Regions from separate parts of the Marinococcus halophilus genome, predicted to be linked through region 1. Evidence: a T-box and tRNA genes for the amino acid it is inferred to sense, from the RefSeq annotation. Region 1 holds a T-box; the other holds one or more tRNA genes.
The links. A T-box is a leader RNA that pairs with one kind of tRNA and senses whether it is charged. The one in region 1 lies ahead of tyrS (tyrosine--tRNA ligase), so its partner is inferred to be a tRNA-Tyr.
Positions count from the first base shown of each region.

Region 1 (7,434 bases):
CCGGTATTTTTGATTTCCTCAGAAACCGTCAATTCATTTCACGCACTTCTTTTCAGTTTAAACGTATTGACTTGATAACTGTCAAAAGTTATAATGACGGTTGTGTAAAAGACAGCCTGGGCAAGCCTGGCATGTGCTTTCCATTTTGCTCCTTGCTCCTTGCAAGGTGTGTTGCGTAACCCCTAGCTGTCGGGGCGAAGACATACGAGGGTAAAATGAGCATGACGGGAGATTCGCCAACAGTGTTTTTATACCAAAATTTGTTTTTATAGAGGAGGATGCCATTATGGCACGCTATACAGGTCCAACCTGGAAAAAGTCCCGCCGCTTCGGCATCTCTCTCAGTGGTACAGGAAAAGAACTCGAAAAACGTCCTTACCCGCCGGGAGAGCATGGCCCAACGCAGCGCAGAAAATTATCTGAATACGGTGTGCAGCTGCAGGAAAAACAGAAACTCCGCTTCATGTACAACTTAAATGAGCGCCAATTTCTGCGCACATTTAATATCGCTGGCAAATTGCCTGGTGTACACGGCGAAAACTTCCTGATTTTACTTGAATCCCGTCTCGATAACCTTGTTTATCGTCTCGGTCTTTCCCGCACGCGCCGTGGCGCACGCCAGCTGGTTAACCACGGCCACATCACTGTAGACGGTAATCGTGTAGATATTCCGTCTTACCGTGTAGAGCCTGGAAAAACCATCAGTGTTCGTGAAAAATCCCGCAACATGAGCGCTATCCAGGACGCAATTGAAGCAAATTCTTTCGTCCCGGAATACCTTACGTTTGACGCTGATAACCTTCAGGGTACCTACAGCCGCTATCCTGAACGTTCTGAGCTTCCTGCGGAAATTTCCGAAGCACTTATCGTTGAGTACTACTCTCGTTAATAGTAAAAATCCCGTGCAGACTAACGTCTGCACGGGATTTTTGTATTTTATGCGTGGTTAGAATTGAGTTTTATCAACCGTGCTTTAAAATCAGAAAATATTTCTTTTTACCCCGGCGCATAATAATAAAACGGTTATCAATCAAATCATCATTCGCTACCGTTTTTTCTGTACGCTGTTCCCTTTCACCGTTAATATATATGGCTCCGTTTTGCACATCTTCTCTGGCCTGCCGTTTTGAGCCAGCTATGCCGGACTGAACCAACAGGTCCACCAGATTTTGTTCTTCTGCTTCCATCGTGTACGATGGTACATCTTTAAAGCCCTGGGCTATTTCATCTGCTGTAAGTGCTGTCAGCTTTCCTCCACCAAAAAGAGCCTTCGTAATGTTTTCAGCCTGATTCAGTGCTTCCCGGCCGTGGACAAACGAGGTGATTTCCTGCGCCAGCCTTCGGTGGGCTTCTCGTTTTTCAGGCGCTGTTTGCATTTTTTCTTCAAGCTCTTTCATTTCTTTCTGATCAATAAACGTAAAATAGCGTATAAACTTTAATACATCACGATCGTCCGTATTAAGTAGAAATTGATACATTTCGTATGGAGACGTTTTTTCAGGATCGAGCCATATCGCATACCCGGCTGTTTTTCCAAATTTCGTGCCGTCGGCTTTGGTCACCAAAGGAATAGTCATACCGTAAGCAGGAGATTTTTCCGCGTCTTCATGTTCCAAACGACGTATCAGCTCTAGACCAGCAGTAATATTTCCCCACTGATCACTGCCACCGATTTGAAGCGTACACTGATGATTTTTGTACAAATAGTAAAAATCAATTGACTGCATGATCTGATAACTGAATTCAGTAAAAGAAATTCCTTCCTGAATCCGGGACTCCACTGATTCTTTCGCAAGCATGTAATTGACGCTGAAGTGCTTCCCGAAATCTCTTAGAAAGCTAATCAGGGTCATGCTCCCAAGCCAGTCGTGGTTGTTCACAATTTCTGCACCGTACGCACCATCAAAATCAAGGTATTTTTCGAGCTGGCTTCGAATTTTTTGCGAAAAACCTTCCACAATTTCCGGTTCGTTCAGAGAGCGTTCTGCATTTCTTCCACTCGGGTCCCCAATCATACCTGTTCCCCCGCCTACAAGCGCAATCGGCTGATGCCCATGAAGCTGCATCCGGCGCATTAAAATAATAGTCAGCAGGTGGCCAATATGCAGGCTGTCTCCAGTAGGATCAAAACCACAGTAAAAACGAAGCTGGCCGTTGTTTAACTGATTCTTAAGTCCCTCTCTTTCTGTCACCTGATTCACAAGCCCTCTTTCTTCTAATTCCTCCCAAATGCCCATAACTTTCCCCTTTCTGGTTTAAGAACACTCACAACTTGGATATATAAGTGTAGGTACATAAAAAGTCCCTTTTCGTTTTGAAAACGAAAAGGGACGATGATGACCGCGGTACCACCCTTATTGGAAGCATACGCTTCCCGGCTTCATGTTGATAACGATGCATTACACCGTTTCAGGTCTTTGGTAAAAAAGACCTGAAAGAAGCTCTGGATGTGTAATTCGCCAAAGGCTGCAGGTCGACTTTCAGCAAACGTCGACTCTCTGTGACTGTAGGTCCTATGGTTACTTTCATCCTTCATAGCTGTATGTTATAGTTTGTTTTCAAGTTTGCGCTCTTTTATTTTTAGCACAAGACTTTCAAAACTGTCAATGTATGAATCCATAGACAAAGCTACATAGAGAAGGGAGATCGTATTAATTATGGGGCGTCACGACCAAACAAGCTCAAGAAACACCTTACGCATTGTTGGTCTTTCATTTCTAACCCTATTTATTGTTTTTATTCTAGCCTTTGTATTTATCGGGTCAATCGGTGCAGGCTTTTTCGCCTCTTTGGTTAAAGGGCAGGAAGCTTACACGGAAGAAGAAATGCAGGAATCAATATATAGCTACGCCGAAAATAGCACCGTTCATTTTGCCAGTGGGGAGCAATTAGGAGAACTGCCTTCGGAATTGGAGAGGCAGCGGGTAGAACTCGATAATGTTTCAACCAACCTTCAGAACGCCTTTTTATCCACAGAGGACAGAGCTTTCTACGAGCACAACGGGATTAATCCTCAATCATTAATGCGCGCTACATATCAGGAGGTAACAAATTCCTCTACTCAAACGGGCGGTTCGACATTAACTCAGCAGATTGTTAAAAACCAGCTGCTGACCAGAGAGGTATCCTTTGAACGAAAAGCCAAAGAAGTTGCTTTGGCCTTGCGAATGGAGACTTATTTCACTAAGGATGAACTGTTTCAAGCCTATATGAACATTGTCCCGTTCGGCCGGAATGCCAATGGAGAAAATATTGCAGGGGCTCAGGCAGCCGCACAGGGAATCTTCGGTGTTGATGCTTCTGAACTGAATATCGCCCAGTCTGCTTATATTGCCGGTCTTCCACAAAACCCATACACATACACCCCATTTGAAAGTAATGGAGATGTTAAAGATGACCTTTCTGCAGGTTTGAACCGTAAAAATGAAGTTTTGCATAATATGCTTGAGATAGACTCCATTTCTCAGGAAGAATTTGATGAAGCAATGAACTATGATATCCGCAGCAATCTTGCTGAGCCAAAAGAAGAAGTAGCCCAGGAGTACCCTTACCTGATCAACGAAACCCAGCGCCGGGCAACGCAAATTATGCGTAAGCAGATGCTTGCAGAAGATAACGTCCAGCTCGAAAACTTATCAGACGAAGAGCGCCAGGAGACCATCCAGCAGTATAACCAGGAAGCAAGCCGGGAAGTCTCTGAAGGCGGCTATGATATCGAACTGACGGTTCATAAAGATACCTATGATGCGATGCAGCAGGCCGTAGAGGACAATGAATACTTCGGACCTGAAAAAGAAGGCGAAGCAGAGCAGGTCGGCGGCATGATGATTGAAAATAACAGCGGTGCTATTTTAAGTTTCATCGGTGGCCGCGATTTTGAAACAAGCTCGTTAAACTATGCCACCCAGACGCGCAGACAAAACGGTTCTACAATGAAACCACTGCTTGATTATGGGCCGGCAATTGAAGAAGGAATTTTACATCCCGGGCAGACGCTGCTTGATATTCCTACCGAATATGGAGGAGACGATGACGAACTCAACAACTTTGACGGAGAGTATGAAGGCTTTATTGATGCCAGAAGCGCTTTAGCCGAATCACGTAACATACCGGCAGTGCGGGTATTTGATATGCTTGACGAATCGACAAGAGAAGAAGCCCTTACTGATTTGGGCATGGGCAATGTAGTCGAAAACGGCATTTCTACTTCCACTGCGATCGGCGGGCTAAGCCGCGGCGTAAGTGTAGAACAAAATACAAGTGCGTTTACAACTTTCCCTGCCGGCGGTGAGCACCATGATCCTTATATGGTGGCTTCTATTACCGACAATACAGACGAAACTGTATTCGAGCATGAAGAAGAATCCACCAATCCTTTTTCTGAACAAACGAGCTTTCTTATTACAGATATTCTGCGAGACGTATTAGGCCCAGACGGCACAGCAAGTTCTCTTCCCGAGCGCCTGAATATTGACGGTGATTGGGCTGGAAAAACAGGTACCACAAATAACCAGATAGACTCCTGGTTTGTGGGCTACAACCCCAACGTAACCTTTGGTTTGTGGCTTGGGTATAATGAACAGATTAGCATTGAAGACGCACAGGGACTCTCTTATTCGCAGAGAACCCAGCAGATCTGGGCAGATGTTATGAATGCCGCTTCTAACACTGAAGATGATTTAATCGGTGCTGGAGACACATTCTCTGAGCCGGAGGGGATTTCTACAGAAGAAATATGTGGACTTTCCGGCAAACAGCCTACTGATTTGTGTGAAGAAGCGGGTCTGGTAAATGAAGATATTCTCAATGAAGAATTCGCTCCGACTGAAGAAGATGACAGCCTCGAAGAAGTTGAATATGTAACTATCGATGGAGATCGTTACCCTGGCTATGATGATACTCCTTCTGAATTTATGGAAAACGGCATTTCTTTAAATGAGAATTATCTTTTAGATGGCGATGAAGAAAAGGTTCAGGAATATTTGCCGGACGACTGGGATAATGTTGTCCCGGATGAAGATGCTCCTGAAAATAACAGAGATCCGTCCAGGGTCACCGGGGTATCCAATGATGGCGGCACTCTTACTTGGTCAGCTTCTAGTGACAACGATGTGATTGGCTATCGCATCTTTAATGATGGCGAGAAGGCCGGCAATGTTATCGACCGTGAAACCACGGAATTCGATACCAACGGAAATGGAGAATATACCGTTCGTGCTGTAGACACTCACGGCAGGGAATCAAACGATTCCAACGGGGTTGACGTTGGCGGTTCGACTGACGATAGCGACTCCAATAATAACAATGGAAATAACGACTCCGGCAATGAAAGCTCCGAAAACAATGAAGATGCCAACAGCAACAATTCCGGAAACAACAATAATAATTCTAACGATAATAATGATGAAGATAACGGCAGTGATAATTCTTCAAATAACGGTAACGATAATCAAAATTCTGGTGACTCTGGCGCTAACGACAGCTCCAGCAGCAGTAACGAAGAAAACAGTGCCGATGAAAACAATGAAAGCGAAGGCGGAGATAATTCTTCTTCAGATTCTTCCAGTGATAGTTCAGGGACATCTGAGGACAACTCTGAGGAGCCGTCAAACAATGACAGCTCCGATGAAAGCACAAACGAATCGAATACTACGGATGAAACAGAAAATGGCGGAAGCTCTACAGACGAAGAAGAATCCAGTGAAGACTCCTCCCCTTCAGAGGGAAGCAGCGACAGTGAAACCTCTGACGACAGCAGTAATGAAGAAGATTCTTCTGCCCCTTCTGAGGACGGCTCCGGGGACAGCGGCAGCTCCGGCGGCGCATCCACTGATGAAGAGGAGTCCACGGAGGATTCCTCTTCTGCTCCTTCCGGGGACGGCTCCGGGGACAGCGGCAGCTCCGGCGGCGCATCCACTGATGAAGAGGAGTCCACGGAGGATTCCTCTTCTGCTCCTTCCGGGGACGGCTCCGGGGACAGCGGCAGCTCCGGCGGCGCATCCACCGATGAAGAGGAGTCCACGGAGGATTCCTCTTCTGCTCCTTCCGGGGACGGCTCCGGGGACAGCGGCAGCTCCGGCGGCGCATCCACCGATGAAGAGGAGTCCACGGAGGATTCCTCTTCTGCTCCTTCCGGGGATAGCGATGCCGAGAGTGACGAAGATTCCAGCACTTCCTCAACAAATAGCGAAGCCCCTGGCGAAAGTTCCTCGCCAGAGGCCTCAAGTGGTACTGAAAATGAAACAGAAGAAAGCTCTTCTTCTGAACAGGAAGAATAGAAAACAAAAAACCGTTATGTAGTGAAATTAAGACTTATGCGATTTGAGCCAGTCCAATCCATACTAGTAATATTGCGAGTGGTACTGAAACTATTCCCGCTGTCCGCAAAAACCGGCGATTTTCTTTACTTCCTTTAAATATTAAGAAGAAACTTTCCAACAAAAGAATAAGACCGATAATTAACGCAACCAAAGCGATCTTCCTCCTTTTCATTTCTTTTATTTATCATACCCGAAGGAATATTAGAAATAAAGAAGCCCCCGTACATAATTAAGTACAGGGGCTTCTTGCGTTTTCCTGCTCTAATCCTCCATGGTGGAAAGATCCCCGGTTGGCAGATCAAGTTCCCATGCTTTCAAGACACGGCGCATAATCTTACCACTTCTTGTTTTCGGAAGTGACTTCCGGAATTCGATCTCTTTTGGAGCCACGTGTCCGGCAAGTTCCTTCTTTACAAAACTTTGGATTTCTTCTTTCAGTTCATCCGAAGGTTCATATCCTTCCCGGAGAGCTACAAATGCCTTAATAATTTCTCCGCGCACAGGGTCAGGCTTCCCGATAACGCCTGCCTCCCCTACAGCCGGGTGTTCAACCAGTTTGCTTTCTACTTCAAACGGCCCGACTCTTTCACCAGCAGTCATAATAACATCATCTACACGTCCCTGGAACCAGAAGTATCCATCTTCATCCATATAAGCGGAATCACCAGATACATACCAGCCGTTCAATTCAAAGTAACTATCGAACTTTTCTTTTCTATTCCAAATAGCCCGCATCATCGAAGGCCAAGTTGGTTTAATCGCCAGGTTGCCCATCCGGTTTGGAGGTAGTTCATTACCCTGGTCATCGACAATAGCTCCGTAGACTCCAGGAATAGGTTTCCCCATAGAACCGGCTTTGATGGTCATAGCAGGATAGTTGCATATCATCATTGCTCCGGTTTCTGTCATCCACCACGTATCATGAATACGGAGATTGAATGCTTTTTCGCCCCAGCGTACAACCTCTGGGTTCAACGGTTCTCCGACACTTAAAATGTGACGCAGCGAAGAAAGGTCATAGTCTTTCATAAGCTCGTCTCCGGCGCTCATAAGCATCCGAAACGCGGTTGGTGCGCTATACCAGACAGAAACATTGTAGCGGTCCAGTGTGTCA
Region 1 is NZ_FVZD01000006.1:710,129-717,562, reverse strand. It holds gene rpsD (30S ribosomal protein S4) at 287-889, shown strand; gene tyrS (tyrosine--tRNA ligase) at 963-2,237, opposite strand; T-box leader at 2,324-2,545, opposite strand; gene B5066_RS09755 (transglycosylase domain-containing protein) at 2,658-6,278, shown strand; gene B5066_RS16735 (hypothetical protein) at 6,313-6,471, opposite strand; gene acsA (acetate--CoA ligase) at 6,582-7,434, opposite strand, start outside.

Region 2 (7,434 bases), 1.3 Mb from region 1:
TCATTCGCAGAGTGCAAAGGCACAAGGGAGCTTGACTGCGAGACCCACAAGTCGAGCAGGGACGAAAGTCGGGCTTAGTGATCCGGCGGCACCGCATGGAAGGGCCGTCGCTCAACGGATAAAAGCTACCCTGGGGATAACAGGCTAATCTCTCCCAAGAGTTCACATCGACGGGGAGGTTTGGCACCTCGATGTCGGCTCATCGCATCCTGGGGCTGAAGTAGGTCCCAAGGGTTGGGCTGTTCGCCCATTAAAGCGGTACGCGAGCTGGGTTCAGAACGTCGTGAGACAGTTCGGTCCCTATCCGTCGCGGGCGCAGGAAAGGTGAAAGGAGCTGTCCTTAGTACGAGAGGACCGGGATGGACACACCGCTGGTGTACCAGTTGTTCCGCCAGGAGCACTGCTGGGTAGCTACGTGTGGACGGGATAAGTGCTGAAAGCATCTAAGCATGAAGCCCCCCTTAAGATGACCTTTCCCCTCTACGGAGATAAGACCCCTTGGAGATGACGAGGTAGATAGGTCCGGCGTGGACGCATGGCGACATGTGCAGCGGACGGATACTAATCGGTCGAAGTCTTATCCACGCTCAGCACGATACGCGGCGGTGGCCGCGGTCTCGGTATTTGGTTGTCAGGGCCCGACGGGCCGGTCCGGTGGCAACAGCGAAGAGGTCCCACCCGTTCCCATGCCGAACACGGAAGTTAAGCTCTTCAGCGTTGATGATAGCCGGGGGCTCTCCCCCCGTGAAAGTAGATCGCTGCCGGGCTTTTTTTATTATATTCCGCAGTAGCTCAGTGGTAGAGCAATCGGCTGTTAACCGATTGGTCGCAGGTTCGAATCCTGCCTGCGGAGCCACTGGAGAGCTGTCCGAGTGGCCGAAGGAGCACGATTGGAAATCGTGTAGGCGGCATTCCCGTCTCGAGGGTTCGAATCCCTCGCTCTCCGCCATACATATTTATTTCAGAGGCCCGTTGGTCAAGTGGTTAAGACACCGCCCTTTCACGGCGGTAACACGGGTTCGAATCCCGTACGGGTCACCATTTACGGAGGATTAGCTCAGCTGGGAGAGCACCTGCCTTACAAGCAGGGGGTCGGCAGTTCGATCCTGTCATCCTCCACCATATATTTTATATCGCGGGGTAGAGCAGTCTGGTAGCTCGTCGGGCTCATAACCCGGAGGTCGTCGGTTCAAATCCGTCCCCCGCAACCAAAAGGGCCTGTGGTGTAGTGGTTAACATGCCTGCCTGTCACGCAGGAGATCGCGGGTTCAAATCCCGTCAGGCCCGCCATTTTACCTTTATTCGTATTGACAAACAAAATGAATAAGGTATAATTTCAGTTGTCTATTCCGAATTGCTTCATTGAATCAATTTATGGCAACAATATCTAATGTGGCTCGATAGCTCAGTCGGTAGAGCAGTGGACTGAAAATCCTCGTGTCGGCGGTTCGATTCCGTCTCGAGCCACCATTCAAAAAACGCCGGTCTAGCTCAATTGGTAGAGCAACTGACTTGTAATCAGTAGGTTGGGGGTTCAAGTCCTCTGGCCGGCACCATATGTGGAGGGGTAGCGAAGTTGGCCAAACGCGGCGGACTGTAAATCCGCTCCTTCGGGTTCGGCGGTTCGAATCCGTCCCCCTCCACCACTTATACAGGGGTATAGTTTAATGGCAAAACAGCGGTCTCCAAAACCGCCAATGTGGGTTCGATTCCTACTACCCCTGCCATTTTTAATGTGTTATGTTCACATGGCGGTTGTGGCGAAGTGGTTAACGCACCGGATTGTGGTTCCGGCACGCGTGGGTTCAATTCCCACCAATCGCCCCATATTGGATAATGGGCTATAGCCAAGCGGTAAGGCATCGGGTTTTGGTCCCGTGATGCGCTGGTTCGAATCCAGCTAGCCCAGCCAATTGCGGAAGTAGTTCAGTGGTAGAACACCACCTTGCCAAGGTGGGGGTCGCGGGTTCGAATCCCGTCTTCCGCTCCATTATTAACATAAGCATTAAGCCATTCTCTGGAATGGCGGTATAGCCAAGTGGTAAGGCACGGGTCTGCAAAACCCTTATCCCCCGGTTCGAATCCGGGTACCGCCTCCATTATTAAAGAGAAGCAAACGCCTGCCGGGGTGGTGGAATTGGTAGACACACAGGACTTAAAATCCTGCGGTTGGTCATCAACCGTGCCGGTTCGAGTCCGGCCCTCGGTACCATTTTTTAGTTGAACGGCGAAGTGGCGGAACCGGTAGACGCGCTTGACTCAAAATCAAGTGTCCTCTGGACGTGTGGGTTCGAGTCCCACCTTCGCTACCATTTAACGAGCCAGGAAAACGTTTCTAGAGAGAAGCGTTATTTTTATGTTTAATTTTAAATGCGAAAGCTGGATATAAAGAAAAAGTCTTTCCTTTTTAAAAAGGAGAGACTTTTTTTATAATTATAAGGAGAACTCCCAAACAGGAGAAGCTGCGCGCAGAAGACGGCTTTCTACGGTGCCTCCGTGAATTTGAGTAAACATATTTCCCACTGCCTGAGTAAGTTCAGCAGCAGAATCATTGGAGAGCTGTGGCCGTATAAAGGTTAATTGTATTGCTGTAGTAGTCGAACGGCTGGTTCTGCTGTCCAGGCCTGGTCCACTTAATGAGGCCAATGTTTTCTTGCGGTCTTTGGCGATAATTTGTCCGTACATCGGATGGAGATGGTTTTCAGTGATCTGAAGCTGGTCCTGCTCTACGCCGAAGCCGATTTTTACATAATCGAAGACAGTATCTGCATCGATCAATATAACCGGAGTTTCATACTGAAGATTAAAAAAATGAATGAGGTCTTCACTGGAATGCTCAGAAGGCGGGATATTATCTGCCTGTAAATTTTTGTACAGCTGTTCATGGAGAGGTGGCAGCGAACGGTCAATAAGCCCTGCCTGTTCTAATATTTGTTGCCACTGCCGAACACCTGTATAGTCATAGACAGACTGATCAAGCAGATCCATCTGGATTTGTTTATGGAAGAAGTCCACGCGCCCCCGAAGCATTCCAGGGGAGTCATCAATAACAATGTCGCGGTAGATGTTGACGCCGCATTGAAAAGAAGGAATAATTTTAAAAACAGCAGAAGAAATAGAAATGTCTTTGAGCATATATATCCCCCTTCATGTCTAGCTCATAATGTATCATACCACTTTCACAGACTCCGGCGAAATGATTTATAAAGGAGGGCCGTCCATGCGAACGGCACAGGAATTAAAAGAGGAAATTCAGGCATTTGCGGAATCTATCGGCATTGATAAAGTAGGCTTTGCTTCTGCCTCCCCCTTTGTAACCTTAAAAGCAAGGCTGAAAGAACAGCAGCGGCTGAACTATCAGTCCGGCTTTGAAGAAGACGATATTGATAAAAGAACGCACCCTGAGCTTCTCCTGACGGAAGCGACAACGATTATATCTATCGCCCTCGCATATCCCACGAAGCTTCCGGAGGCACCAAAGAATCGCCCTGGAGCACGCAGAGGCCAGTTTTGCCGTGCTTCCTGGGGTAAAGATTACCATGACGTCCTGCGGGATAAATTAAACCAACTGGAGGCCTTCATACAAGAAACGGTTCCGGGAGCAGAGTGTAAATCGATGGTTGACACTGGTGAATTATCGGACCGTGCAGTGGCAGAGCGTGCGGGCATTGGATGGAGCGGCAAAAACTGCGCTATAATTACCCCTGAATTCGGCTCGTATGTTTATTTAGGCGAAATGATTACTACGCTGTACCTGCCGGAGGATACTCCGCTGATGGATCAATGCGGCACATGCAACCGCTGTGTGGATTTATGCCCCACGGATGCTTTGATTCAGGGAGGCCAGCTTGACGCGAAAAAGTGTATCGCCTATTTGACGCAGACGAAGGAAGCGCTGCCGGAGCGCTACCGCCATAAGCTTGGCAATAGATTGTACGGATGCGACACCTGCCAGCAGGTGTGTCCGGAAAATAAAGGGGTAGATTTCCATAACCACCCGGAATTTGAACCGGAGCCGGAAGTAGTGAAGCCACTGCTCGAACCGTTATTAACAATTTCTAACCGGGAGTTTAAAGAAAAATTCGGATACATTGCCGGTTCGTGGAGAGGAAAAAAACCAATTCAGCGTAACGCCCTGATCGCTCTCGGCCATATGAAAGAAAAATCCTCGATACCGACAATTGTACAGCTGCTCTGTAACGATCCGCGGCCGGTGATACGAGGGGCCTGTGCCTGGGCATTAGGAGAAATGCCAACGCAGGAAGGAGTCGAGGCACTGCATCATGCTGACAGCAGGGAAAAAGACGAAGAAGTGCTTGAAGAAATCTCAAAAGCATTGGATAAAACATCTCCGGAACGAGTATAATAGAAGAAAATGTATCAAGGAGGATTATTATGGAGGCGTGGGCTGCATCGCGAACAATCGGTAATATAGGTGAAGTGACCGTAGTAATATACGAAGGCCGTGTCTGCATGCTGCACTTTGGTTCCTTAAAAGAAAATGAAGAACGAATAAAGCGTTGGCTGAAAAAGCATATCGGTGCTTCATGCGGACTGCGGGCAGAACTGCATCCTCTGCATAATAAAGTTTTCCGGGAGCTCGAAGAATATGAGGCGAACGAGCGCACCGATTTTACGGTGCCGCTCGATATGAGGGGGACGCCTTTTCAAAAAAGAGTATGGGAGGCCCTTCAAGGTATTCCTTATGGAATGACAAAGTCCTATGCAGAAATTGCTGCAGAAGCTGATTCGCCAAAAGCTTTCCGGGCAGTAGGAATGGCTAATAACAAAAACCCGGTTTCCATTATCGTTCCGTGCCATCGGGTCATTGGGAAAAACGGGAAAATGGTAGGGTTTGGCGGGGGAGTACATGTAAAAGAAGGACTGCTTGAACTAGAAAGAGCGCAGGCGGTATCGCGGTAGGAAAAGAAGGAGAGAGCGATTTGGCTTTACACGTGGTATTATTTCAACCAGAAATACCGGCAAACACTGGAAACATTGCAAGAACGTGTGCGGGGACGGATACTCACCTGCATTTAATACGCCCGCTTGGTTTTTCTACGGAGGACCGGATGTTGAAGCGGGCGGGATGTGATTACTGGCCCAATGTGCAGATTCACTATTATGATTCACTTGAAGAATGGATGAACTCGTATCCGGAAGCGGAATTTTTCTTTGTAGAAACAGTAGGCTCGTCTTCATATGCCGTGCATGACTATTCAGATCCGGCGAAAGATTATTTTTTTGTATTTGGGCGTGAAACTACTGGCCTTCCCGAATATGTGACTGAGAAGTATCAGGAAAAGTGTATCCGGATACCCCAGAATGATAAAGTCCGTTCATTAAATTTGTCCAACACGGCAGCTATTTTAGTGTATGAAGCGCTTCGCCAGCAGGCGTTTCCACAATTACAATAATGAAAGAGGGATAAAAAATGTACGTTGTTATTAATGAACTTGAGGTGCCGGCAGAAGCGAAGGAACAAATTCAGGAACGTTTTGGCGCTAGTGCTGAAAAGATGAATCAGGTGCCGGGGTGTTTGGAATTTTTGTTTTTAGACGAAACGACAGAAGATGGAAAACAGCTTGTTTTCACAAAGTGGGAGACCAAGGAAGACTTTCAGAACTGGCTTGAAAGTGACTCTTTTAAATCTTCTCATCGATCAGGCGGGCAGGAAAAAAGAGAGAGCGCTGCCACCGGTAATCAGATCCGCCAATTTCATGTCGTCCATGCTAACTGACCCCTGGAGTACGCAATGAAAAATGCCTATTTGACCAGCCACTTTCCGATCCTTGCTATTTTATTTTTCTGTTTATCCTTTGGCATCTGGACCCAGCAGTATACCGCCGCTTTTTTAGAAACGGCCGGTATTTATCAGGGCATGCTCGAGTTTTTTTCAGAGAATGGAATTAAATTAACCATGCTTTTTATACTTATGCTTGCGTTTTTTATGATCATTGCTGCCTTAAAATTAATTTCGGATACAATGATGGGGCTGTCCTTGTTATTTTTTTTAAACGATGAAACTGGAGACGCCCGCTCTTATCTTCAAAGCTGTGGATGGATTTATTTAATAGCTGGGGGAGTGTCGCTGTTTCTTACTTCCCAACTTTATCTACTCGGAGGGCTTTTCATTGGAGCGACGCTTTTATCATTCGTGTATTTGATTATCCGCCTGGCCCCCTCTCTTCGTTTTACTGGAGTGGCTGGTTTTTTTCTACTGCATTTGTCTTTCTGGGGGCTTTTTATTATTGGCACGGGATATGCGTTTTTACGTTTGTACAATAGTTTTTTACATAGTTTGCCAGTATGAAAAAAACGGACGGCTAAGGCTGTTCGTTTTTTTCGTAAAGCATGGGATAAATCGTTTTCCAGAAAGCGATGGCGCTGTTATCCGGAGGTAGGGGCCGGGGGTCGTCGTATCCATGCCAGACCCCCACTGTGTACCTGTCGTCATAGCCGGCAAACCAACTGTCTCTCGTAGCATTTGAAGTACCCGTTTTGCCGCTGACATCTGCAAAAACTGCCAGGCTGGAAGCCGTTCCTGAAACGACAGTGGCGCGAAGAACTTCACGCATTTGATCATTGGTTTCAGGAGACCAGACGGTGGTTTCCTGGGACTCCCATTCAAACAGGAGCTTTCCATCTGCATCAGTAACAGAAGTAATAGCACGCGGTGGCTCGTACGTTCCGTCGTTAGAAAATACGGTGTAAGCGCTTGTTAATTCCACTGGTGAAACACCACGTTCAACGCCGCCGAGAGCAGCAGCGTACTGCCTGTCTGCCGGAGTTAATTCCGCCCACTCAAACTTCTCGAGGTACTGAAAGGAAGCTTCTAGACCGGTTTGATGCATAAGGCGCAGAGCGGAGGTGTTGTAGGAAAAGGCAAGCGCTAATTTAATTGTGACGCGCTCTTTTGCTGCTCCACCTTCATTTGCAGGGCAATAGGAAGCAACACAGTATTTTTTGGTAGAAACTAATTGGTGAATCGAACGCTCGTGTTCTTCAAGGTACGGTCCGTAGACGAGCAGCGGCTTCCATACTGATCCAGGCTGTCGGTAAGCCTGAAAAGCCCGGTTGAATTCATATTCATGATAATCTGCCCCGCCGCTCATGGCCGTAAGAGCGCCGGCACGATGATCAATGATAACGGCGGCTCCTTCTATGCCGCGCTGTTGCCAGTAGGAGCGGGATTTTTCTATTAGCATATTCTGTATATCAGTGTCCATGGTGGTATGGATGGTAATACCGGACTGAAGGAGCTGGTTTGTGCGTATGTTAAGCTTCTCGGAAAGAGCTTCTTTTTCGCTTCCCTCCGCTTGATTGAGCCGTTCGTCCCAACCTTCGTTTTTTGCCACAAGCTGTTTGAATTCGTGTTTTACATAATCAGTATAATCAGGATAGGGATTGGCATTTCTTTCTTGTAAATCTACA
Region 2 is NZ_FVZD01000006.1:2,031,476-2,038,909, reverse strand. It holds rRNA gene B5066_RS16500 (23S ribosomal RNA) at 1-585, shown strand, start outside; rRNA gene rrf (5S ribosomal RNA) at 651-767, shown strand; tRNA gene B5066_RS16490 (tRNA-Asn) at 782-856, shown strand; tRNA gene B5066_RS16485 (tRNA-Ser) at 859-949, shown strand; tRNA gene B5066_RS16480 (tRNA-Glu) at 967-1,041, shown strand; tRNA gene B5066_RS16475 (tRNA-Val) at 1,047-1,122, shown strand; tRNA gene B5066_RS16470 (tRNA-Met) at 1,135-1,211, shown strand; tRNA gene B5066_RS16465 (tRNA-Asp) at 1,215-1,290, shown strand; tRNA gene B5066_RS16460 (tRNA-Phe) at 1,395-1,470, shown strand; tRNA gene B5066_RS16455 (tRNA-Thr) at 1,481-1,556, shown strand; tRNA gene B5066_RS16450 (tRNA-Tyr) at 1,562-1,646, shown strand; tRNA gene B5066_RS16445 (tRNA-Trp) at 1,654-1,727, shown strand; tRNA gene B5066_RS16440 (tRNA-His) at 1,752-1,827, shown strand; tRNA gene B5066_RS16435 (tRNA-Gln) at 1,838-1,912, shown strand; tRNA gene B5066_RS16430 (tRNA-Gly) at 1,916-1,990, shown strand; tRNA gene B5066_RS16425 (tRNA-Cys) at 2,025-2,099, shown strand; tRNA gene B5066_RS16420 (tRNA-Leu) at 2,123-2,212, shown strand; tRNA gene B5066_RS16415 (tRNA-Leu) at 2,227-2,312, shown strand; gene B5066_RS16410 (hypothetical protein) at 2,434-3,135, opposite strand; gene queG (tRNA epoxyqueuosine(34) reductase QueG) at 3,221-4,366, shown strand; gene B5066_RS16400 (methylated-DNA--[protein]-cysteine S-methyltransferase) at 4,396-4,923, shown strand; gene trmL (tRNA (uridine(34)/cytosine(34)/5-carboxymethylaminomethyluridine(34)-2'-O)-methyltransferase TrmL) at 4,944-5,417, shown strand; gene B5066_RS16390 (antibiotic biosynthesis monooxygenase family protein) at 5,435-5,740, shown strand; gene B5066_RS16385 (DUF5366 family protein) at 5,756-6,313, shown strand; gene B5066_RS16380 (transglycosylase domain-containing protein) at 6,327-7,434, opposite strand, start outside.
Region 2: it has a tRNA-Tyr gene. The T-box ahead of tyrS (tyrosine--tRNA ligase) is inferred to sense a tRNA for this amino acid. The anticodon was not compared.